DNA from 3 places in the Streptococcus sp. HN38 genome. Region 3 is predicted to be linked to each of the others. Evidence: predicted binding sites of a transcription regulator. Region 3 holds the regulator's gene; each other region holds the start of a gene.
What was found. The regulator CtsR, encoded in region 3, represses protease genes until heat stress. The targets are predictions, from matches to a motif close to TTGGTCAAAAAAGGTCAAANA.
Positions count from the first base shown of each region.

Region 1: the regulator CtsR is predicted to act here: its motif matches at 1,919-1,939, upstream of PHA78_RS07190 (ATP-dependent Clp protease proteolytic subunit).
Region 2: the regulator CtsR is predicted to act here: its motif matches at 4,827-4,847, upstream of PHA78_RS02655 (ATP-dependent Clp protease ATP-binding subunit).

Region 1 is NZ_CP116604.1:1,502,577-1,508,987, forward strand. Features, by position in the region: gene PHA78_RS07180 (ABC transporter substrate-binding protein) at 1-749, opposite strand, end outside; gene PHA78_RS07185 (YlbG family protein) at 881-1,153, opposite strand; gene PHA78_RS07190 (ATP-dependent Clp protease proteolytic subunit) at 1,280-1,870, opposite strand; gene upp (uracil phosphoribosyltransferase) at 1,992-2,621, opposite strand; gene PHA78_RS07200 (glycoside hydrolase family 13 protein) at 2,699-4,315, opposite strand; gene gtfA (sucrose phosphorylase) at 4,388-5,836, opposite strand; gene PHA78_RS07210 (carbohydrate ABC transporter permease) at 5,906-6,411, opposite strand, start outside.
Region 2 is NZ_CP116604.1:532,526-538,936, reverse strand. Features, by position in the region: partial or broken gene PHA78_RS02690 (IS630 family transposase) at 1-492, shown strand, start outside; gene PHA78_RS02685 (hypothetical protein) at 454-954, opposite strand; gene PHA78_RS02680 (hypothetical protein) at 1,008-1,574, opposite strand; gene PHA78_RS12515 (YSIRK-type signal peptide-containing protein) at 1,534-1,674, opposite strand; gene PHA78_RS02675 (bifunctional methylenetetrahydrofolate dehydrogenase/methenyltetrahydrofolate cyclohydrolase) at 1,915-2,763, opposite strand; gene PHA78_RS02670 (amino acid ABC transporter ATP-binding protein) at 2,893-3,627, opposite strand; gene PHA78_RS02665 (amino acid ABC transporter permease) at 3,620-4,309, opposite strand; gene PHA78_RS02660 (DUF1797 family protein) at 4,435-4,665, opposite strand; gene PHA78_RS02655 (ATP-dependent Clp protease ATP-binding subunit) at 4,889-6,411, shown strand, end outside.
Region 3 is NZ_CP116604.1:2,237,223-2,243,633, forward strand. Features, by position in the region: gene PHA78_RS10850 (ATP-dependent Clp protease ATP-binding subunit) at 1-649, opposite strand, end outside; gene PHA78_RS10855 (CtsR family transcriptional regulator) at 653-1,111, opposite strand; gene PHA78_RS10860 (thioredoxin domain-containing protein) at 1,387-1,731, shown strand; gene PHA78_RS10865 (GNAT family acetyltransferase) at 1,725-2,426, shown strand; gene tsf (translation elongation factor Ts) at 2,757-3,797, opposite strand; gene rpsB (30S ribosomal protein S2) at 4,050-4,826, opposite strand; tRNA gene PHA78_RS10880 (tRNA-Cys) at 5,118-5,188, shown strand; gene PHA78_RS10885 (helix-turn-helix domain-containing protein) at 5,734-5,958, shown strand; gene PHA78_RS10890 (CHAP domain-containing protein) at 6,102-6,411, opposite strand, start outside.

The DNA of each region.
Region 1 (6,411 bases), 730 kb from region 3:
ACAATTGTACCTGTTTCATTGTAGTAACCAGGCATGATGATAGCATCAAATTCCTTATCTTTCAATTTTGTCAAAGCAGCTTGGAAATCTTTATCGCCAGAAGCAAATGTGATTTCTGAAACGATTTCTCCTGTGTATGCTTTCTTGAACGCCTCTGCTACACCCTTACCATAATCAGAAGAGTTGTCAAAGTAAAGAACAACTTTCTTAGCTGACAAGTTCTCAGTAGCGTATTTAGCCATAATTTGACCTTGATACCCATCTGTAAAGGTTGTACGGAAGAAATATTCTTGGACCTCACCTTTATCGTTCACAACCAAGTTTGTTTGAGTTCCTGAAGGAGTAATCATAGGAACACCAGCAGATGTCAATGCTGGAATAGAGGCTGCTGAAGCTCCTGATGTAGCTGGGCCAATCACAACGTTTGCCCCTTCACTTGCCAAGCTTGTCGCAACAGTAGCTGCCTCTGCTGTTTCAGACTTGTTGTCTTTTGTGATCACTTCGATTTTTTTGCCGTCAATACCACCCGCAGCATTGATTTCTTTCACGGCAAGGTTGGCACCTTTTTCCTCTGTTTGACCATAAGATGAAACAGCACCTGATAACTCCAAGTTGTAGCCGATTTTAAATGTATCACCTACAGAAGAACCTGCGGCTGAAGTATTGGTTGTCGAAACATTACCACATGCAGCGAGTAGAGCTGCAGAGGCAAATGTAGCAAGCGCTACTGCAAATTTTCTTGTTTTCATGAAAACTCCTTAAATCTTTCTTAAATTTTACGATGTATCCAATATACTGAATTATCTGAAAATTGTCAACAAAAAAAGAAAAAAATTTTAAAATAAAAAATTAGCAGGGAATACATACCTGCTAATTCCGACTATCCTACGACTGATGGTTCTTCATCTCTCCATAGATTACCTACAAAGTTTTGGTCTAATTCCTTAATGTATGAAGGAACCACTTTTTTTACAAAACGTTCCTTTTTCAATTTTAATATGGTAGCTTCTACTAGTTCTTGGTCCATATACACCAAAACATATCGCAAGCGTTTGGAATGGTAAACAATATCTCCATATTGGCTGAGTTTACGTGCATCACGATTGTAGTGTAAATAGACAGTTAAGCAAGTGCGATTTTTCTTCTCAAACATGTCTTCTCCTCTAAAAATTCTCTTTCTATATTATACCGTTTTCAATGATAAATGAAAAGCTCCAACTACCTGTAAAAGAGTTGGAGCTAATAGGAATAGTCAGTGCTATTACATATTTGTCACTGCTTATTTGACTTTTGTATTGTCCATAATCTGGTCAATAAATCCGTAAGCCAAGGTTTCTTCAGCTGACATCCAGTAATCGCGTTCCGCATCCTTATGGATTTGTTTCACTGTCTTACCTGAGTTGTCTGCCAAGATTTTTTCTAGCTTATTACGTGTTTTTAATAGGTGTTCTGCAGCAATGGCCATATCCGTTTGCTGAGTACCGCCACCAGTTCCACCCATTGGCTGGTGAATCATGTATTCCGCATTTGGCAACATGAAACGTTTGCCCTTGGCACCGCTTGATGCAATGATGGTTCCCATGCTCGCAGCTGTTCCCATAACGATGGTTTGAACATCAGCTTTAATGAAATTCATCGTGTCTACAATGGCAAGACCTGCTGACACCGATCCTCCTGGCGTATTAACATAGAGGTAAATATCCTTTGTAGGGTCTTGGGCATCAAGGAAAAGCAATTGGGCAATGATAGAGTTTGCCATGTTGTCCTCAACTGGTCCTGTCAACATGATAATGCGGTCTTTCAAAAGGCGTGAGTAAATATCATAAGAACGCTCACCACGGCTAGTTTGTTCAATAACTACTGGAATCATACGAATCCTCCTTTATTTCAATAACAAGTATGAACCCATTATATAGAATTAGTCAAAATTGGTCAAATAAAAAACACGATTTCATGAAATGAAAAAGAAACCAGCAGAGCTGATTTCTTAATTATTTTGTACCGAACAGTCGGTCACCTGCATCTCCCAAACCTGGTACGATGTAGCCTTTTTCATTGAGTTTTTCATCCAAAGCTGCTGTGTAAATATCAATGTCTGGATGTGCATCTTGAAGAGCTTTTACACCTTCTGGAGCTGAAACAAGAGCAACAAATTTAATATTTGAAGCGCCACGCTTTTTCAAGGATTCAACAGCTAAGATAGCTGAACCGCCAGTCGCAAGCATTGGGTCAACTACAAAAATATGACGTTGATCAATATCTTCTGGTAATTTCACAAGATACTCAACGGGTTGAAGGGTTTCTTCATCGCGGTACATACCGATGTGACCAACTTTAGCTGCTGGTACCAAGCTTAGCAAACCATCAACCATACCAACACCTGCACGAAGAATTGGTACGATAGCTAATTTTTTACCTGCAATTTGTTTCTGAACTGTTTTAGTGATTGGTGTTTCAATCTCCACATCTTCAAGTGGCAAGTCACGCAAAACTTCGTAACCCATTAGCATCGCGATTTCATTAACCAACTCACGAAAATCCTTTGTTGAAGTAGATGTACGACGAAGGATAGACAACTTATGCTGAATGAGTGGGTGTGAAATGACTTGGAATTTCCCCATGATGATAAAACCTCTCTTTTTTGTTTTTTCTATTTTACCAAAAATTCATGAAAAAAGCATGGGAAAAGAAAAGGAATTTATTTTTTGAGAACGATTGCCTCATACGGTCTTAATAATTGTCTATCCAAAAATGTAGCTTCATCGTAATTATGCATAAACAATGAATACCCTTCGCTTGATACGTCAAATGCTTGCTCATCACTGGTGAAATTTACCAGAATGAGGAAATCATCCTGATCATCATATTTACGGTAGGCCATTACCAAGCTATTTCCAGTCTCCATCACTTCATATTTTCCTTCAGACATACAAGGATACTCTTTCCGAAGAGCGATCAATTTTTGATAGGTATAGAAAAGCGATTGTTTGTCTGCAAGTGCTTTTTCAACGTTGATGTCTTTGACAGTATCTCCCAAAGCCAGCCAGGCTTGACCTGTACTGAAGCCCGCTCCTTCTGCCTCTGTCCATTGCATTGGACGGCGAGCATTATCACGACCTTTGGCATTTATAGAAGTAATCAATTCCTCCTTGGTAAAGCCATTTTCAATCCGTTCCGCATACATGCGACGTGTTTCAATATCGTCCGCTTGGCTAATATCTGTAATCGGAGTATTGATCATACCGATTTCCTCACCTTGGTAGATATAAGGTGTCCCTGACATAAAGTGAAGATAAATAGCCAACATTTTACCACTTAGCTCACGAAATGCAGGTCGATCATCACCGAAGCGAGAAATGGCACGAGGTAAATCGTGGTTATTCCAGAAAAGCGAGTTCCAGCCTTTACCAACCAGTTCAGTCTGCCATTTGGATAGAACGGTATGCAAACGTGCTGGATCAAGCGGTGCCAAATCCCACTTTTCTTTCCCTTCCTGCTGATCAAGTCCGACATGTTCAAATTGGAAAATCATCGAAAATTCTTTTCTATCAGGATGCGAATATAACTGAGCATTTTCTGGATTGGCACTCCAGGTTTCCCCAACAGTCACTAAGTCGTAAGCACCAAAGGTCTTCTCATTTAATTCCTGAATAAGAGGATGGAGAGTCGGTCCATCAGCTGTAATTAATTTTTCCGGTTCTTTTCCAATCAAATCAATTACATCTAGCCTGAAACCACCGACACCTTTTTCAATCCAAAAATTGATCATATCCCAGATTTCTTGTTTCAGAGCAGGATTTTTCCAGTTCAAATCCGGTTGCTTAACAGAGAATTGGTGGAGGTAGTATTTGTTCAGATGTGGAACGTATTCCCAAGCAGAGCCTGAGAAGGTCGAGCGTAATTCATTCGGCTCATCAGCCCAAACATAATAGTCATAATAAGGATTATCTGGTCCTTTGAGGGCTTCTTGAAACCAGAAATGTTCATCCGAGGTATGATTGAGCACCAAATCCATGATTATTTTGATATTGCGCTTATGGCCTTCTGCAATCAACTCTTCCATATCTTCCATTGTCCCAAATTCTGGAGCAATTCCTTGGTAGTCACTGATGTCGTAACCATTGTCATCCATGGGGGACTGATAAACAGGACTGAGCCAAATTGCATCAATACCTAGTTCGTAAAGATAATCTAATCTGCTGATAATCCCTCGAATATCTCCAATTCCATCTCCATTTGAATCTTGAAAACTACGAGGATAAATTTGGTAAATGACGGACTTCTTCCACCAATCTGTCTTTTGTATTTCTGGCATTTGATTGATCCTTTCTGCACAATCTTATTTAGGCAAGAAAAAGAGGTATCCCCCTCTTTCTATATAATCATATTATAACTCAATTGTGGTAATTTTTCCCTCTTCAATTTCAACAATTTCAAAGGTTTTTTCTTTTAGATTTGCTGTTAGGCGAGCAGACACCCCTGCATCTTGATTATCCCAGAAAATTTCCATACTTGTTTCATCCAGCATCTTAACGGAGAACTCCCCATCGAAAGCTGGACTTGTATTGCGGAATTTAAGGAGTTTGAACAAGGATTGTACAACTGGCCGTTGCACTTCCTGCTCAATTTCTTCCAAATCATAGTAATGGCGATTGATATTGCGGCCTTCCTTGCTTGATTCCAAAAGCTCAATATCATTTTCACCTGCAAGTAAACCAACATAGTATATCTGTGGAATACCTGGTGCAAAACATTGGAGAACACGCGCCAACAGGTAAGCTTGATCGTTATTGCCAAGGGCAGAATAATAAGTACAGTTAATCTGATAAATATCCAAATTATTGTAAGCTTCAGTGCTATAAATTTTCTTGACATTTGCACCTTGTGCATACAAGGCTTCACGGGTCTCCTCTGTCTCCTCATCCGTCAGCAAATCCTTAACGTCCACAACACCGATTCCATCATGTGTATCAAGAGTTGTAAATTGCTTGCGAGGGCAAATCTCCATCCAGTGAACCAGGCGATTGACATGACCAGAATACAAAGCGTGGAGAACCAGCATTGGCAAGGCAAAGTCATAAACATAATAATCTTGCTCGGCAATTTTCTGCTGAATGGTATAGTGTTCATGAATTTCTGGTAAGATTTCCACATCTTTTGGCGCCAATAACTGACGTGGAAAATGTAGCATTTCCCAGATATCAGGCTCCACAAAGAAACAATTGGTTCCGAGTTTTTTATTGGCATAAGCAAAGGCATCCAAACGAATGATCGAAGCACCATGTTCTGCCAATTGTTCCAGATTTTCTTGGATGAAACGGCGTGTTGTCTCTGTAGTCACATCCAAATCAATCTGCTGTTCATCAAAAGTACACCACACCTTCTCTTCACTACCATCAGCAAATGTTGCAATACGATATGGCGCACGAGGTTTACGCTTATAGATTAAATCAACATCTTCTTGCGTTGGCTCACCATTTGGCCAAAAGTTTTTATAGCGAATAAACAAATCCGCATAAGCTGATTCATCTTTCTTTTCAAGGAAATCAAGGAAATAAGGAGATTTTGCCGAGATATGATTAATCATAAAATCGAACATCAGATAGTAGTCCTTACTCAATGCTTCAATATCTGACCAGTCTCCAAATGCAGGGTCTACCTTTGTATAATCCATTGGTGCAAACCCACGGTCACCTGATGATGGGAAGAATGGTAGAATGTGAATACCTCCCACAACATCCTTTAATGGTCCCTCAAGAACTTTTTTCAAATCCTTGAGATTCTTGCCTAAACTATCAGAATAGGTAATCAACATAGCTTGGTTTTTAATTTTCATCGACATTCTCCTTTGTAAGCCTTTTCTTTTTTATTTTTTAGAAAAGGTTGAACAAGTCAACCTTTGTAATTATTTGACAGAACCACTTGTCATACCTGAAATAATATGTTTTTGGAAGATGAGGTAGACAAGTAGGATTGGGATAATTCCCACAACATATGAAGCAAATGATGGTCCATAATCACTGAAATACATGCCTTGGTAATTGTATTGGAAAAGAGGTAACGTCCACATGCTTTGATCACGATTCAAAACCAAGAGCGGTAAGAGAAAATCATTCCAGACCCAGAGGGCATTGATAATCAAAACGGTTGCGTGCATGGGTTTCATGAGCGGGAAAATGATTTTCCAGTACATAGTAAATTTATCACAGCCATCAATAGCTGCAGCCTCATCCATTTCTTCAGGAACAATGGTCTTAATATAACCGACGTAGAGGAAGAGGGCCTGAGGAACTGCATAGGTCAAATATAGAATAATCAAACCGACAATATTGTTCAAACCAAGGCTTGACATTAATTTGGTCATTGGGAGCATAATCACTTGGAAAGGTACAAAAATCCCAATAATCAAGA
Region 2 (6,411 bases), 820 kb from region 3:
CACGAAAACAGGAAAGCGCTTCAAGAATAGTCGTCGCTATCATAAAGTCAGGCTAATGTATCAAGATGAGGCGGGTTTCGGTCGGATCAGTAAAATTGGGAAGGCCTGGGCACCAAAAGGGGTGAGACCGCATGTACATAGTCACTATATTCGTGAGTATCGCTATTGCTATGGTGCTGTTGATGCCCATACAGGAGAGTCCTTCTTCATTATCGCTGGGGGCTGTAATACAGATTGGATGAATGTTTTCTCAAACAACTATCTGAAGCTTATCCTGACGATTATATTTTATTAGTGATGGACAATGCCGTTTGGCATAAATCAAGTACCTTAGAGAAACCACATAATATTGGTTTTGAGTTTATTCCTCCCTATACTCCTGAAATGAATCCAATTGAACAAGTTTGGGCTGAGATTCGAAAGAGAGGGTTTAAGAATAAAGCTTTTAAAACACTAGACGATGTGATAAACAAGCTTCAAGAAAATATCCGTGTTACTCTGATCTACTAACTTAGTTAGTTTTAAGCCATCTGGAATGATAAAATAGTATCCACCAATTGATTCATAAAATGCCCAATCTCTAGATTTGAAAGTCACTTTCCACTCAATTTTTTTATCGGTTACGGAAGTTGCTTCTATCAAAACGGATTGCTGTACTTGAAATGGTTTGCCTGGATAGTTTGTATCTTGGATGTAAGCCAGTTGTTTCTCATTCGGCAATTCTGGAGTAACAGGGAGGGATTCCATATCCAAATTATTTTCAGCTGACCTTACAGCACGCGGTGTAAATTCAGAAAGGGTTGAATCCTCAACCTTTGGCTCTGGGGTTGCTTCAGCCTTTGGCTCAGAAATGACATTCTCGATTTCCTCTAGGTTAGCAGACTGGTTTGGAACTTTATCGGCTTGATTTTCTCCATTCTCAGCTCCTTTTATATCTTGTTCTTCAACTGTCAATGGCTATTCTTCTAACGTTTGGTTAGATTCTATTGTCACAAGGCTTGCATCGGTTAATGCCTCCGTATCCGCCTTGATATTTGATCTGATTGTATTACATTATTCTTATCATCTACCCATTTCGAAACCCTGTAACCTTTTTTTAGAATAACATCATTCGGTTTTCGATCATTATCAAGCGGAGCTTCTTTAATAGCAATTTCTTTCAAAAATTCTGCTAACGTTGTCCCTGCAGAAATTGTTCTTTGGAAATTACCTTGATAAATATAATAATAGAAATCCAAATCCGTAATTTCTGAATTTTCCCCTCCTTTAACTGTAACGGTAATCTTATCTTTTGATTTTAAACCTTCTATAGGAGCTTCAGTTTCTTTGTCTACCTCAGGAACTGAAGGTGCTTTCTTTTCTGCTTTCTCAGTGTTTGGATTGCTAAAATCTAAGTTATTCGACTTTGGATTTACCTGCTCTAACTTCTTAAGAGTCAATTCTAAACTAGCAACCGAAACGATTTGCTTAAATAGATGATTCTGATGATCAAAATATTTCATTACTACAACTAGTGAAATATTTTTCAGTGACTTATCTAAAATCTTTCCTTTTAACCGATAAGTTACTTTCATCAACTTTTACAACTGTTCCAAACCACATAAGCGCAATCATAACAGAATCTAATCCAACCTTACTCTTTCTCAACGAAAAAATTTCAGTCTGTCTATTCATTTTTTCTCCTTGTTTTCTATCATTTAATACTCAACACACAGTGCCTACTCTAATTATAGAAAACCAATCTCACATAGTATTATGTTTCGTTTGTTTTTTATCTAATCTGCCCATGCTCATTCCTAAGAATATGCCTCAAAACAAAGCTGGGCTCAAGCCCAGTACCACTTCTCTGATTTCGTCTTCCCACACCCAAAATAAAAAATACCAGCTACACCACACAGCTGATATTTCAGATAATTATTTTGCACTTCTGACACAAGCTTCATAGGTCTGTTCCATCAACATGGTAATAGTCATCGGACCAACACCACCTGGAACTGGGGTAATATAACTCGCCACTTCTGATACCTCATCGTATTTGACATCACCGATTAGCTTGCCATTTTCATCACGATTCATACCAACATCAATCACCACGGCACCTGGTTTAACAAATTCCTTGGTCACAAAATGACCACGACCAATGGCAACAACAAGAATATCGGCCTGACGAGCAAGCTCTGGCAAGTTTTTGGTACGAGAATGCGCAATCGTTACAGTAGCATTGGCATCCAATAACAGCTGCGCCATCGGTTTACCAACAATATTAGAACGACCAATAACTAAAGCTGACTTCCCTTCCAGCTCAATCTGATATTCCTTGAACATTTCCATAATTCCTGCTGGGGTAGATGGAATCATAACAGGATGACCTGACCAGAATTTCCCCATGTTAGTCGGATGAAAACCATCCACATCCTTATCTGGGTCAATGGCCAACAAGACCTTCTCCTCGCTGATATGGGCTGGTAAGGGCAATTGCACCAAAATACCATGCCATTCATCATCCTGATTATAGCGCTCAATCAAATCCAACAAGTCTGACTCAGAAATCGTATCTGGAACGCGAACAACCTCACTCTTGAATCCAGCAGCTAGAGCTGACCGCTCCTTATTCCGTACATAAACCTGACTAGCAGGATTTTCGCCAACTAAAATAACTACAAGACCTGGTACCAACCCCTTTTCTTCTTTTAATCGAGCAGTTTTCTCCGCCAAGGCAGCCTGCATTTTTATACCTAGTGCTTTCCCATCAATGACTGTCATACCTACACTCCTTTTGTTTTTTCTATTATACCCTAAAATTCTCCGACTGACTATACTTGTCCAAAGTAGAATATAGCATTTAGCAAAAAACTCCGAACAATGTCGGAGTCGTACTTATTTGTTCATTTATTACAAGACCTTAGACAAGAAATCCTTGGTCCGTTCTTCCTTGGTATGTTCAAAGACTTCTTCAGGCGTTCCATCCTCCACGATGACACCGCCATCCATAAAGATAACCCTGTCAGCTACCTCACGCGCAAATCCCATCTCATGAGTCACGATAACCATGGTCATCCCTGACTTGGCCAAATCCTGCATTACAGCAAGAACTTCTCCAACCATTTCAGGATCTAGTGCAGAGGTCGGTTCATCAAAAAGCAGGACATCTGGGTCCATAGCCAGACCACGTGCAATAGCGATCCGCTGTTGCTGACCACCTGAAAGGCTTTGTGGATAGGCATTTGCCTTATCTGGCAATCCTACCTTTTCAAGTAATTCCTTAGCCTTCTTCTCAGCCTCATCCTTTGCAATTCCCTTTGTCTTAATAGGTGATAAAGTAATATTATCTAATACCGTCATATTCGGAAAAAGATTGAACTGTTGAAAAACCATTCCCATCTTTTCACGCATCTTGAAAATATCATTTGACTTGTCAGTAATATCAACACCTTCAAATGTAACAGTTCCCTTGGTTGGCACTTCTAAGAGATTCATTGTACGTAAGAAAGTCGATTTCCCTGACCCAGATGGACCGATAATAACGACCACCTGACCTTGTTGAATATCTAAATCAATTCCTTTTAGAACCTCATTCTTTCCGAAGTACTTATGTAAATCCTTGATAGAAATAATCGCATTAGACATGGAACTGCCCTCCCTTGTTCAACTTTTTCTCAAACGACTGAATAATCACTGTTAGCACCGTTGTCATAATTAGATAATAGCTCGCTGCAAATACAAGTGGTGTTAAAGGAATATAAGAAGTGGATTGAACTGTCTGAGCACCGTTCCATAATTCCATCACACCGATGGTTGACAAAAGTGAACTATCCTTAACAATAGTCACAAATTCATTTCCCAAGGCTGGAAGGATATTCTTGATAGCCTGTGGCATGATAACGTAACGCATCGCCTGCTTTGGTCTAATACCAAGCGAATAAGCTGCTTCCAGCTGTCCTTTTGGTACAGCATTAATACCGGCACGAACAGTTTCAGATACATAGGCACCCGAGTTCATCGAAATAACAATGATACCTGGAATCAAGCGTGTCAAATCAACCGTCAAAATTCCTAGCTGAAAAGTTGGTGCTACAAAATGTGTCATCGCAAAAGCAATCATAATCTGGACAATCATCGGTGTCCCACGGAAAATCCAGACATAGATATTGGCAGTCCAAGCTAAAACTTTATACTTACTACGCTGAGCAAAGGCAAGCAACACACCTAAAATACTACCAAAAAATACTGAGAAAAATGCAATAATGAGGGTAACAATTGCCCCATAATTAAAATAAGCCCAATACTCAGGCAAAAAAGAAAAATTCATTCATCTTACTCCAATTCTGTCATTTAGAGTCTATTATACCATTTTTGAATATTTATGCAATACTTTTATTTATAATATTCAATTTACACAAGAAAAAAGCACCCTTAGGCGCCTCTCACTTCTTCTTAGTACAATAGCTCATAGATTTCCATTGCAATCAAGTCGATGCTGTCAAACGCGTACGTTTCACGAGCAGCAACATCACGCAAGGTAAATACTGAACCATTTTCCTCGTCATAGTTATAAGCCACTTCTGCAACAACAATACCATCACGTTCGAAATTACGTTTCAACGTACCGCCGTCATTAGCCATAGCCTCCAGACGATTGATAATTCTCACCAAATGTGATTCCATATTCGTTCTCCTAATCCTTTTTATAGGAATATTTTACCACATATTGCCAAAAAAGTCTTATTTTTTCCCTATTTTCTTCCTATCGTCCTATTTTTCATAGAAAGTTTTTCCAAGCGTAGCAGTTTCTTGATTTTTCTATGAATCTTGTTATAATAAAGCTAGAACTGACCTTTTTTGACTATTTAACAATAGGTCACATTTTTTCACAGAAAGAGGTAGAATTATGCTCTGCAAAAATTGTAATATCAACGACGCAACGATCCATCTCTACACCAACTTAAACGGTAAACAGCAGCAGGTAGACCTCTGTCACAACTGCTACCAAATCATGAAAACAGACCCTAATAATGCCATCCTACGTGGGTTGGGAGATTTAACAAATCCTAACAATATGGATCCCTTTAGTGAATTTTTCAATCACCTAGGTGGCTATCCTGGCAATACCCCTGCTGGAAAAAATCGCGAACAGACTCCTCCCACTCAAGCCGGTGGGCATAATGGACGTGGTGGACAGACCCCTCCTCCGCAACAACCCCAACAACCAAATGGGCTCCTTGAAGAATTTGGTATCAACGTTACCGAAATTGCCCGTCGTGGGGATCTTGATCCAGTAATCGGTCGCGATCAAGAAATTACCCGTGTCATCGAAATTCTCAACCGTCGTACAAAAAACAACCCTGTTCTTATCGGTGAGCCTGGTGTAGGTAAAACAGCGGTTGTTGAAGGCTTGGCTCAAAAAATTGTCGATGGCGATGTCCCACAGAAATTACGAGACAAGGAAGTCATTCGTCTGGATGTTGTCAGCCTCGTACAAGGAACAGGTATCCGCGGACAATTTGAAGAACGCATGCAAAAACTCATGGAAGAAATCCGTAATCGTCGCGAAATTATTCTTTTTATTGACGAGATTCACGAAATTGTCGGTGCTGGTTCTGCAGGCGATGGTAACATGGATGCAGGCAATATCCTCAAACCAGCCCTCGCACGTGGTGAAATGCAACTAGTCGGTGCAACAACGCTCAACGAGTACCGTATTATCGAAAAAGATGCCGCCCTAGAACGCCGTATGCAACCTGTAAAAGTTGAAGAACCAAGTGTCGAAGAAACCATCACTATTCTCAAAGGTATCCAAAATAAATACCAGGATTACCATCATGTTAAATACTCCGATGCTGCTATCGAAGCTGCCGCAGTACTGTCCAACCGCTACATTCAAGACCGTTTCCTACCAGACAAGGCTATTGACCTTCTGGATGAAGCTGGTTCAAAAATGAATTTGACCCTCAACTTTATTGATCCAAAGGAAATTGACCAACGCCTGATTGATGCCGAAAATCGTAAAGCACAAGCTACACGGGATGAGGACTATGAAAAAGCGGCCTATTTCCGTGACCAAATTGCTAAGTACAAGGAGATGCAAAAGGCAACTATCAGCGAGGAAGATATTCCACTCATTACTGAAAAAGAAATTGAAGCCATCGTTGAGCAAAAAACAAATATCCCAGTTGGTGATTTAAAAGAAAAGGAACAGTCCCAGCTTGTAAACCTCGCTAGTGACTTAAAAGCCCATGTTATCGGACAAGATGAAGCAGTTGACAAGATAGCTAAAGCCATCCGCCGTAATCGTGTCGGTCTCGGTGCTCCAAATCGTCCCATTGGATCCTTCCTCTTTGTCGGACCAACAGGTGTCGGTAAAACCGAATTGTCTAAGCAATTAGCTATCGAACTCTTCGGTTCGGCTGACAG
Region 3 (6,411 bases):
TTTCTGCATCACGACCAATGACTGGCTCCATCTTGCCTTCACGGGCCAAAGCGGTCAAATCACGAGTATAGTCCTCTAATCCACCAGTCTGTGGAGCTGGAGGCATGCCCATCATCTGCCCCATATTCGTAGCCTTGGATTTTCCACCCTTCATCACACTACGGATTGCTTTTAAGTCTTCCTTAGTAAATCCTGCACGGGCTTCCAAATTTTTACGCAAATCCAAGAAACGGATCTTATCATCTGAGTCATCAAAATGAAAACCAACCTTGTCCAAAATCTGACTAGCTGTTGAACGTTTATCCAAGAGCATAGCCATAAACAAATGTTCTGTACCTAACTCCTTGGCCTTGACAACTCCAGCAATTTTCTTGGCCAAACTAGCCGTTTCATCCAAACGTTTTGAAGAAGGCAAGATACGGAAACTATCCAACTCTTCGCGATAAACCTTATCTGTCACGACAAAAGTCGCATGTTCATAGTCAGAAATCGAAACAGGATATTCTGCCAAGACAGCTCCCGCAACGGTATCATGGTTGATGACAAATGATAAGAGAACATGCCAGGTTTCCAAGTAATCACAGGCATAACGTTGGGCAACCAACTGAGCATCTTCAAATACTCTTTGTAAACCAGTTGAAATTTTCATGAATCAATCCTCTTTCCTATCTAAGCGTCGTAAGACTTGACGCATCATGCGAGCGCGAATGACACTTGCATCTTTTCCTAATATTTCATCAGAGCCTGTGGACAAAAAGAGATTGCCTTCTCGTTCTGTCATCAATCCTTCATCAAAAAGGAGCTGTAAAATATCCGCATAAACCGTCGCAGACAACTGCTCACCCATATTGTTTAACAAATCATGGACCAGTTCGTGCTTATCCGAAAAGGTAATCCGCCCAATTCGGATATAACCACCACCACCACGCTTACTCTCAACAATATAGCCACGGCTGGCTGTAAAACGGGTTTTAATGACGTAGTTAATCTGACTTGGCACCACTTCAAACCGACTGGCCAATTCACTTCGACGCAACTCTGCGACTTTTACCTGATCTAAAATAGCTTTGATATGCTCTTCGATATAATCTGATGTATTTTTCATCACCATAGTATCGCCTCTTTCTTTGACTATCTTTGACCATTATACTATTTTTATCTGCTTTTTGAAAGCGAAAGCCTCACTTCCACACAAGCGTAGCCAATTTTTGAAATCTGCTCTGCTTTATCCTATAATAAAAGAAAAAAACAGAAAGGACTAGGGCTTCCGTATTTGGTCGAACTGAATACGGGCTACGGACTGGGCCAAAAAGATAAACGAGAACTAGTCGTCGTTCTGTTTCCTATTTTTTCTGTGTCCACTTAAGGCCCTTTATATCTTATACCATGAACTTTCAAGATTACATTCAAGACTTTACAAGTGTGACTGTGGAGCAGGCACAGAGCCTGCTAACTGCTCAAGAGGGCAGCATTCTCTTCATCGGACGAGCAACCTGTCCTTACTGCAACCGCTTTGCACCAAAACTCCACAAGGTAGCCCAAGACAAGCAAGTGACCATCCACTTCCTCGACTCCAGCCAAGTCAGCTCTGAACTCCAGACCCTTCGCGACCACTACCAAGTTCCTACCGTCCCAGGTCTCCTCGTCGCTAAACCTACTGGCATCCAAGTCCGCTGCGACTCCAGCATGACGGAAGAAGAAATTGTGACTTTTATTGAGAACCAATGCTAGACATTTCCTACCAAGCCAACACCTTCCACATATCTCATCACGGAAGACCAGTCGGCAACATCCATACCTATAGCAACCCCTACCACCAGACCAATATCTATCTACGACTAGATTTGGTTGATTATGATTGCACCATAGCAGAGCAACTCTTCCAGTCCCTACAGACTTTCTTAGAAGGTAAGCCTCTGCAGGTTATGCTCTCCTCTGCAGAGCAGGAAAGAATCCATTTCCTCACCGCAGCTGGCTTTGTCTGCAAACGAAAATGTTACGAATTTGAAGTGACCAAACAAGATTATCTCAGTCAAACAGGCACTTCCAACTTAAGCATAGCCCGCAAAGGCACCGCACCTTATCAAATAGCCTGTCAGCAAATTTTTGACCACTATCAAACAGTCCATCAAGACATCAATCCTTGGACTACCAGTCAAGAAGAATTCGAGAAGGACTTACCTGACCGAGTTTATACAGACTCAGAAAATTGTGCCTTCATAGATACCGATGAAATTGCCTACGTATGCGGAAAAGATGAACAAAGCTTTGGTTCCTTCATCCAAGCAGTTATTTGCCAACTATTTGAACAGTATGAGCAAATTAGCTTTGAGGCTGATGACTGCGATCCTATCGCCATGCATTTAGCAGACCAATTCCGACAACCAAACAAGCCTAGCTGGGACACTTATATTTTAAAAATCTAACAAAAAGCACCGGCCTTGTGGCCGGTGCTTTTTAAGGAGATTATGAAAAATATTTAGGATTGATACTAGTATAACCGAATCAAACATAGCCAACATCCGCCCTAAGACCGATTTTACCAAAAAAGAACTCCCTGTCGGAAGTTCTTGAATTGTCGAGTAGTCTTTCAGTTTGCTTTTAGTACACGCTTCAAAGGTTTGGGGAACCTTTGAAGGCTGGATATAGTGCGAACCAAGTTCGCCTCAAAAAGAGCCGTACAGCTTGTAAAGCAAGTCATAAAGTACAGCTCTCAATATGAAAAGAACCCCCTTTCGGAAGTTCTTGACTATTCATTATTTACCAAGAGCTGCTGCCATTGTAGCTGCAACTTCTGCTTCAAAGTCGTTTGAAGCTTTCTCGATACCTTCACCCACTTCGAAACGAGCAAATTCTACAACTGAAGCGTTTACTGAGTTCAAGTAAGCTTCAACTGTTTTGCTGTCGTCCATGATGTACACTTGTGCAAGAAGAGTGTAAGCTTGGTCAACTTGAGTGTTGTCAAGCATGAAGCGGTCCATTTTACCTGGGATGATTTTGTCCCAGATTTTTTCTGGTTTGCCTTCAGCTGCCAATTCTGCTTTGATAGCTTCTTCAGCTGCTGCAATCACTTCGTCAGTCAATTGAGCTTTTGAACCGTATTGCAAGAGTGGCAATGCTGGTTTGTCAACCATTGCACGGCTTTCGTTGTCTTGCTCGATTTTGTGGTTGATTTGTGCCAACTCATCTTTAACGAATTGCTCATCCAATTCAGTGTAAGAAAGAACAGTTGGTTTCATTGCAGCGATGTGCATTGAGATTTGTTTAGCAAGAGTTTCGTCACCACCATCGATAACTGAGATAACACCGATACGGCCACCGTTATGTTGGTATGCACCAAATGCTTGAGCATCTGTTTTTTCAACCAAAGCAAAGCGACGGAATGAGATTTTCTCACCGATTGTTGCAGTTGCGTTTACGTATGCTTCTTCAAGAGTTTCACCTGAAGGCATTGTCAATTTAAGAGCTGCTTCGTTGTCAGCTGGTTTACCTTCTGCAATTACTTTAGCAGTAGTGTTTACCAATTCAACGAATTGAGCGTTTTTCGCAACGAAGTCTGTTTCAGCGTTAACTTCAACAACTGCTGCTACGTTACCATCAACGTAAACACCTGTCAAACCTTCAGCTGCTACACGGTCAGCTTTTTTAGCTGCCTTAGCCATACCTTTTTCGCGAAGCAATTCAATCGCTTTTTCGATATCACCTTCAGTTTCAACCAATGCTTTTTTCGCGTCCATAACGCCAGCACCTGATTTTTCACGCAATTCTTTAACGAGAGCTGCTGTAATTTCTGCCATGTCTATTCTCCTTGTTTGTATTTATAAAATAGAGGAGCGGGCTCAGCCCTGCCCCTCTAGGATTGTTTTTTGTTGTTAAATAATGATGTAGAATTGTACGCGAGCTAAAACCGTATTGATCTTAATTCGCCTTCGTTACTTATTTTAATTGTACTCAGGCTAAAATCTTAGTGAAAAAGATAAACTTCCTTGTATGCAAGCATACTGCGTCAGTTTCCTATTTTCATACAGATTTCTAAACGCCTTCGTTACTTATTTTCCTTCTACAACTTCAACCAATTCTTCGATTGATTCTGTAGATGCTGGCTCAGCTGCCAATTCAGCTTCAACTGCTGCTACGCTGTCTTCACCTTGGTTGCCTTCGATGATAGCGTCAGCCATTTTAGCTGTAATCAATTTAACAGCGCGGATAGCGTCATCGTTAGCTGGGATGATAACATCGATATCATCTGGATCTGTGTTTGTGTCAACCATCGCTACAACTGGGATACCCAATTTCTTAGCTTCTTTAACAGCGATTTGCTCTTTGTGTGGGTCAACGACGAACATTACGTCTGGAATGCGTGGCATGTCAGCGATACCGCCCAAGAATTTTTCAAGACGAGCACGTTGTTTGTTCAACAATGCTACTTCTTTCTTAGGAAGCACGTCGAAAGTTCCATCTTCTTCCATACGGTTGATTTCTTTCAAACGAGCGATACGTTTTTGGATTGTACCCCAGTTTGTAAGAGTTCCACCCAACCAACGGTGGTTGATGAAATATTGACCAGCGCGGATAGCTTCGTCTTTAACAGCTTCAGCAGCTTGTTTTTTTGTACCTACGAACAAGATAACTGCGTCGTTTGCTGCAGCGTCACGGATAAATTCGTAAGCTTGGTCAGCCAATTTTACAGTTTGTTGCAAGTCGATAACGTGGATACCGTTACGCTCTGTGAAGATGTATTTAGCCATCTTAGGATTCCAGCGGCGAGTTTGGTGACCGAAGTGTACACCAGCCTCAAGAAGTTGTTTCATTGAAATTACTGCCATGAGTATTTCTCCTTTTTGTTTGTTCTCCTCTCCCGAACTTCGACTTGCAGCCCAACCTTTCGGCAACAAGACCACAATTGGTCCGAGATGAGTATTTGTTGCACAGCAACTCTATTAGTATATCAGAATACCTGTATATTTTCAAGTAAAATAGCAGAGAAATTCGGCAAAATTCGGCACGGGTAAATTCTCAAAGTAAGTTCTAGTCTAACCCCAAAATTAGAAATGGGGCTGATACGAAAATTTCCACTTGACCAATTTCACTATTTAAGGTACAATATTCTTTGTTATGGCGGTATAGCCAAGTGGTAAGGCACGGCTCTGCAAAAGCTTGATCGTCGGTTCAAATCCGTCTACCGCCTTTATTATAGGATTTTATCCGAATTTATACAAGTCAAAAGCCCGATTTTTCGGGCTTTTTTTGATTTTTCATTCGGTTAAATTCGGTTAAGTTTGGTAAAGTTGGTGGGCAAATGGTGGGCAAATTTCTATCTACAATCTAAAGGCGAAAAATATAAAAGAAATCGAAAAAAGTTTTTAAAAACACTTGACTACTGCTAAAAATAACGGTATAATAGATACATAAGGTAAGGGGAGGTTACCTTAGACAAGGAAACGAACAGAAAGGAGTACTAAATGTTTAGGTACTTAAAAAAGCCAATCAAGATTAGAACTGATAAGCTGGTCATCAAACTCAATCTTATCATTCTAACTCTTGAATGGCACATAGAATTGGATAGTGAGTAATCACTATCCACCCCTTCGGGGGTGTACTTAAATATTATCAAAAAATGCTATGAAAGTAAAATACAAAGTAAACAAACATGGTTTTGACTGGAAAGCCTTCTTGGTGTGGTCATTGCTGATTGCATTGCTACTCTGGTTGGTTTTCAAATAAGGAGTATCTATGATCCAAGTATTATCCAAGGAAGAAATGATGAACTTCTTCCAGACACATTCGCGCTATCAAATTGCACAAGCTACAGGTCTTTCTGAGTCCACCTTGGCAAACTACGTCAAAGGTCGGACTGATGTTGGCGGTATGTCTTTTGATAAAGTTATCAAAATAACAGAATACTACAATAGTTTGCATGGAAAGAAATATGGTTACAGAGACCCTAAACTAAAATAGGGTCTTTTTGTGTCCGTAAAAACGGCAATTTTTAAAAATGTCTGTGATAAAGGCAAGTATTTTGCTATCGAATTTTGAAAAAACGCTATTTTTTTGAAATTCGGGCAACAAAAAAAAGCCCAGCAAACGCTGGGGTGAAAATACTATTTAAACGTACCGTAAGGCACGACATTGCGTCGATTTGACTCCTCGCCTGCTGCTATATAGCGACGTACACCGCTACGGCTAATATACGATACCCAAATGTATCCATCGGCAATATAGACCGAATCATAGTTAAATTGCTCGCCATAAGTGTAAGTAGCTACAATTTTACCATCTAGGCCAGGCTTGTCTCGGACATTGAGCAAAGATACTTTAACGGTCATTGTCCCCTTCTCGTCTTTAATCTTACCGAGATTGCCACTGCTTGCCTGTGTTGCCACTGCAGCAGAGTCGCTGTAAGGCGGATAA